Regions from separate parts of the Exiguobacterium sp. s183 genome, predicted to be linked through region 1. Evidence: a T-box and tRNA genes for the amino acid it is inferred to sense, from the RefSeq annotation. Region 1 holds a T-box; the other holds one or more tRNA genes.
The links. The T-box of region 1 lies ahead of KNP62_RS09025 (valine--tRNA ligase). A T-box ahead of a tRNA ligase gene usually reads a tRNA of that ligase, here a tRNA-Val.
Positions count from the first base shown of each region.

Region 1 (3,209 bases):
CTGCGTCACTCAACGACTGGGTCGACGAAGAACGCATCGTCATGGAGACGATGGTCGGATTCAAACGTGCCGGTGCAGATCTCATCGTCACGTATTTCGCAAAAGACGTTTGTCGCTATTTGGAAGGAGACTACGCATGACATACAACCAAACGCGCTCACAAGAAGCGTTCGAACAAGCCCGCCCACTCATGCCAGGCGGTGTCAACAGTCCGGTCCGTGCCTACAAATCGGTCGGTATGACACCAATCTTCGCCGAACGTGGTGCAGGTTCACGCGTCTATGACATCGATGGTAACGAGTATATCGATTACGTCCTCTCATGGGGACCACTTATCCTCGGTCACCGTGACCCTGTCGTCACGAAAGCGATCCAAGAACAAGCTGAAAAAGGCTGGACGTTCGGAACGCCGACCGAGCTTGAGACGAAGATGGCAGAACTCGTCATCGACCGCGTCCCATCAATCGAGATGGTTCGTATGGTCAACTCGGGTACGGAAGCGACGATGGCAGCACTTCGCCTCGCACGCGGCTATACAGGGAAGACGAAGATCTTGAAGTTCGAAGGATGCTACCACGGACACGGCGACTCGCTTCTCATTAAAGCCGGTTCTGGTGTCGCAACACTCGGTCTCCCGGACTCACCAGGTGTACCGAAAGAGCTCGCGAGCCATACGCTCACCGTTCCTTACAACGACTTGGACGCTGTCCGCGTCGCGTTTGAGAAATACGGTGACGACCTCGCTGGTGTCATCGTCGAACCGGCAGCTGGAAACATGGGCTTCGTGCCACCACAACCAGGATTCCTCGAAGGACTTCGTGAAATCACGGAACAAAATGGAGCGCTTCTCATCTTTGATGAGGTCATGACAGGCTTCCGTGTCGGGTACAACTGTGCACAAGGATACTTCGGTGTCACACCGGACCTCACGTGTCTCGGTAAGGTCATCGGCGGCGGACTTCCGGTCGGTGCTTACGGCGGGAAACGCGAAATCATGGAACAGATTGCACCGCAAGGTCCAATCTATCAAGCGGGTACGCTCTCGGGTAACCCACTCGCGATGATTGCTGGTTACACGACACTCTCGCAACTCAAACCGGAGCACTACGAGGAGTTCGAGCGTAAAGCAGACCGTCTCGCGGAAGGTTTCACGCAAGCTGGTGAGAAATACAACATCCCGCACGACACGAACCGTGCCGGCTCGATGTTTGGTTTCTTCTTTACGAATGAGAAAGTGACGAACTTCGAAAAAGCGAAATCGGCGAACCTCGAGATGTTCCGTTCGTACTATCAGAAGATGGCAGCGCGCGGCGTATTCTTGCCACCGTCACAGTTCGAAGGATTGTTCCTCTCGACGGCGCATACGGATGAGGATATCGAGAAGACGATTGCAGCGGTCGAAGCGACGTTTAAAGAGCTTCAAGAAGAGTTTTCACTCTAATCTTGACTGCTGACGTTTCTGTCGCTACAATTATTTAACAGATATGATGAATTGCTTTGATGAGGAGTAGTACGCATCATCCATTCCTTTTTAGAGACGCGACCGCTTGGTGAAAGGTTGCGAGGGATGGACGCGGAAGTCGCCTCGGAGCTGACTTTCTGAATGGAGTAAGAAAGTTCGGTCCATCGACCGTTATTCGATTTTGAGGGCGCCACTTGTTGGCGAACTAAGGTGGTACCGCGGAAGATCACGGCTTCTTTCGTCCTTAGCGTATAGGACGAGAGAAGCCGTTTTTGTGTTCATTATTATATAGAGGAGGCGCCACACATGGCCCATGAGACAAACGAAATCACCATGCCGACGAAGTACGACCCAAGTGCGACGGAGTCAAAATGGTACGACTACTGGTTAGAAAATGATGTATTTAAAGCAGACGAGGACGATTCGAAACAACCGTACACGATCGTCATCCCACCACCGAACGTTACGGGGAAACTTCACCTCGGTCACGCTTGGGACACGACGCTCCAAGATTTGTTGACGCGTCTCAAGCGCATGCAAGGTTATGACGTGCTCTGGCTACCAGGGATGGACCATGCCGGCATCGCGACACAGGCGAAAGTCGAACAAAAGCTCCGCGAAGAAGGCGTCATGCGTTACGACCTCGGACGTGAGAAGTTCCTCGAGAAGACGTGGGAATGGAAAGACGAGTACGCGAAGACGATTCGCGACCAATGGTCTAAACTCGGCCTCGGCCTCGACTATTCACGTGAACGCTTCACACTCGATGAAGGGCTCTCAAAAGCCGTTCAAGAAGTATTCGTTCGCTTGTATGAAAAAGGTTTGATCTACCGTGGCGAATATATCGTCAACTGGGACCCGGCTCAAAAGACAGCCGTTTCGGATATCGAGGTTATTTATCAAGAAGTCGAGGGTGCGTTCTATCACATGAAGTATCCACTCGCTGACGGTTCAGGTCACATCGAAATCGCGACGACACGTCCAGAGACGATGCTCGGGGATACGGCGGTTGCCGTCAACCCGAAAGATGAGCGTTACACACACCTCATCGGCAAGACGATCATGCTTCCGGTCATGAACCGTGAGATTCCGATCGTTGCGGACGACTACGTCGACATGGAGTTCGGTACAGGTTGCGTGAAAATCACGCCAGCCCACGACCCGAATGACTTTGAAATTGGAAACCGTCACGAACTTCCACGTATCCTCGTCATGGACGAAGGCGGGAAGATGAACGAGAACGCGGGCATTTACGAAGGGCTCGATCGCTTCGAATGCCGCAAGCAACTCGTTAAAGACTTAGAGGCGGACGGCACACTCGTGAAGATTGAGCCACACACGCACTCGGTCGGTCACTCAGAGCGTTCAGGCGCAGTCATCGAGCCATACCTTTCGAAACAATGGTTCGTTGATATGGAGCCACTCTCAAAAGCGGCACTCGAAGCACAAGGAAACGACGACACGAAAGTCAACTTCGTCCCAGAACGCTTCGAAGGCACATACCTCCGTTGGATGGAGAACATCCGCGACTGGTGTATCAGCCGTCAACTTTGGTGGGGTCACCGCATCCCGGCTTGGTATCATAACGAGACAGGCGAAGTGTATGTAGGAAAAGAAGCACCGGCGGACAGTGAGAATTGGACACAAGACGAGGACGTCCTCGACACATGGTTCTCGTCAGCGCTCTGGCCGTTCTCAACGATGGGCTGGCCGGACACGGACGCACCGGACTTCAACCGTTACTTCC
Region 1 covers NZ_JACSKN010000003.1:131,230-134,438, reverse strand. Annotated here, with positions in the region: gene hemB (porphobilinogen synthase) at 1-140, shown strand, start outside; gene hemL (glutamate-1-semialdehyde 2,1-aminomutase) at 137-1,441, shown strand; T-box leader at 1,489-1,711, shown strand; gene KNP62_RS09025 (valine--tRNA ligase) at 1,769-3,209, shown strand, end outside.

Region 2 (3,209 bases), on a different contig from region 1:
GAAGATGAGCGGGAGATGCGACAACAAGCCGCTTTCCGAATCTTCAAGAAAGGTGTGGGTTGGAATGGATAAGGAAAAAGTCGCCTGGATTTCTCTTTTGTTCGCAGGATTGCTTGAAATCATTTGGGCAACGACGATGAAATTGTCTGAAGGGTTTACCGTTCTTGGTCCGACGTTATGGACGATTGTACTCTTGGTTGTCAGTTTCGGCTTACTCGCCAAAGCATTCCGGGTTTTACCTGCAGGTACAGGGTATGCCGTCTTCACGGGAATCGGAGCGGTTGGAACGGTGATTGTCGGTGCTCTTCTTTTTGACGAGGCGCTTAGCGGCTGGAAACTTTTACTTGTGACGACGTTGATCATCGGAATCATCGGGTTGAAACAAGTGACAGGAGGAGAAGAAGCATGAGTTGGGTATATTTGATCGGTGCAGGGATTGCTGAGATGACAGCCGTTTTCTTTATGGGGAAATCGAAAGGGTATCAAATTTTGAAATGGTCAATCTTATCGATTTTGTCGTTCGCGCTCAGTTTTTATTGGCTATCGAAGTCGCTTGAAGACATTCCGTTAAGCTTGGCTTACTCCATCTGGGTCGGAATCGGAGCGGCAGGTGGCGTCATTCTAGGCATGCTCTATTTAAATGAGTCTAAAAGCCGCTGGCGAATCTTTTATCTAATGATGATTATCGGCAGTGTGGTCGGTTTAAAAGTTGTATCGTAAAGGATTGAAACAAGCTGAAAACGGGAATTGAATAATTCAGATTATGAGATGGAAGAAAGGGGCGGAAAACGATGCATCTTGTCGAGTTGCAGTCCGAACGTTTGCGGTTTGAACCGTACACGATCTCTGATTTCTATTTTGTTAAGTCGCTTCTCCAAGATCCTCGGGTGATGCGCTTCATCAGTCCGGATGGGAGACCGTATACAGACGAACAAACAATCGAATGGTTCGAACGTCAATTGGCCCGCTATGAAACGGGACGCCAGACGGGACTATTGAAGCTGATGACGTTCGAAAGTGATGAACCGATTGGTCATGCAGGTACGTTGCTTCATGAGTTAGACGGTAAACTCGAGCTAGAAGTTGGCTATTGGTTGTCACCGAAGCATTGGCATATGGGTTACGGACGTGAAGCGGCCGCGCGATTGATGCAGTATGCCTTCACTGAAGGAGAGAAGGAAATCATTTCACTCATTCATCCAGAAAACGTTCCGTCTCAGCGTGTGGCTAAAGCGAATGGTCTTCATTGGGACCGTGACACCTTATATCAGAACATGCTCGTCTCCGTTTATGCGGGTGATTTGGAACGCCTCTGCCGGCATATTGATCGCCAACAAATGACGCGTTAAAAAAGTACAAAAAACTTTTAAAAAGTTGTTGCCAACTTAATAGTTTCTTGATATATTAATAGTGTCCTTAAGAGAGGACACGACCTGATTCTGTAGCTCAGCTGGGAGAGCGCTACCTTGACAGGGTAGAGGTCGCTGGTTCGAGCCCAGTCAGAATCACTTGGGTGCCAAACCCTCGAGAAACCCACCGGAACATGGGTTTCCGCGAAGCCACTTCTTGCGAGAAGTGGCTCTTTTTTTGTATATTGACACGGCACGAAAGCAATTGGTATATTCCTCTCAATACATATAGAAACGGGGAATGCGACATGGTGCTAACGGGAACCCTCGTCAATGCCGGATTAATCGTCATCGGGTCATTGTTAGGTCTCTTATTTCACCGCATTCCAGAGCGTATGAAAGAAACGGTGACGGCAGCAATCGGGCTTGCGGTCATCTTGCTCGGCATTCAAATGGGGATGAAAAGTGAAAACTTTTTGATTGTCATCGGAAGTCTTGTCGTCGGGTCTGCGCTCGGGGAATGGTGGAAGCTAGATGAAGTATTGAATGAAATCGGCTACCGGCTTGAGCGGCGTCTTGGAAGTCAATCGAGTGTAGCGGAAGGGTTCGTTACGGCAACGCTCATCTTCGTCATCGGCGCGATGGCAATCATTGGGGCGCTCGATAGTGGATTACGTGGCGACCATGACGTCCTGTATACGAAAGGGTTGATTGATGGATTTACAGCCCTCGTGTTGAGTTCGACGCTCGGCATCGGTGTCATGTTTTCGGCCGTTCCGGTGTTATTGTATCAGGGTGGGATTGCACTACTCGCCATTCAAATCATGAAGTTCATTCCGGAGTCGCTCATGGACAGCTTTATTTTAGAAATGACTGCGACCGGTGGTGTGATGATCGTGGCGATTGGCTTGAACTTGGTCGGGATCACGAAAATTCGCGTGGCCAACTTATTGCCGGGAATTTTAATCGTGGCACTTATTGTATCGGTCATACAGATGACGACGTAAAAAAATGGACGGAAGCGTGGCTTCCGTCCATTTTTTATGGTTTCTCAATTGTTTCATGATCTTCTTTGGCACTTTCGCGTAAGGCTGAAGACATTACATCGGCAAGGTTGCGGTCGCGTAGCACGCCGACTCCACGATCTGTCGGTCCACCTGGAGCAGCGACGTCAGCAATGAGTTCGTTTGTCTCGCGTGTTTCGTGTGACAGCAACTCTGCAGATCCTTTCATCGCCTGGGCGACAATTTGACGAGCCGTTGCTTCGTCGTATCCTACGTCGGTCAAGACCGGTGTCATCGCACCGACAATCTCATAGAAGAAAGCCGGGCTACAACCTGCGGCTGCCATGAATGCCGACATCGTCTTCGCATCCGTGATGGCCGTTCGACCGACACGTTCAAAGAGGGCAGTCGCTTTTGTACGATCGGTCTCATCTGTTTCAGGACCGAACCATAAGCCTGTCATCCCGCTCCGATATGCGACAGGCGTGTTTGGCATCGCGCATACGGCAGGAAGCCCTGAAGCTTCTTCTAATTGACTCGGTTCGATGTGTGCCGCGACAGATACAAGAAGTGGGGTGTTCCACTCTTTCGACTCCACGTATGGAATGACACCGTCCGGTTGCATCGCTAATACGACGATCTCATAGTCGTTGACATTTTCTTCTTCAACGATGTGTACGCCGAGTTCGTCTTGTAGTGCGAGCAATCGTTCCCGGTCGCTTCGGTTCGTCATCGTGATGTTTGTCGGTTCGATCCCAGAGTCAATCCATCCTCGAACGAGTGCCTCACTCATAGATCCTGCGCCGACCATTAGTAATTGTTTCATCATCCGTCACCTCTTCTTTTCGATTCGGTC
Region 2 covers NZ_JACSKN010000005.1:123,938-127,146, reverse strand. Annotated here, with positions in the region: gene KNP62_RS12550 (TetR/AcrR family transcriptional regulator) at 1-72, shown strand, start outside; gene KNP62_RS12545 (DMT family transporter) at 65-409, shown strand; gene KNP62_RS12540 (DMT family transporter) at 406-720, shown strand; gene KNP62_RS12535 (GNAT family N-acetyltransferase) at 792-1,349, shown strand; tRNA gene KNP62_RS12530 (tRNA-Val) at 1,436-1,508, shown strand; gene KNP62_RS12525 (DUF554 domain-containing protein) at 1,658-2,356, shown strand; gene KNP62_RS12520 (pyrroline-5-carboxylate reductase family protein) at 2,391-3,179, opposite strand.
Region 2: it has a tRNA-Val gene. The T-box ahead of KNP62_RS09025 (valine--tRNA ligase) is inferred to sense a tRNA for this amino acid. The anticodon was not compared.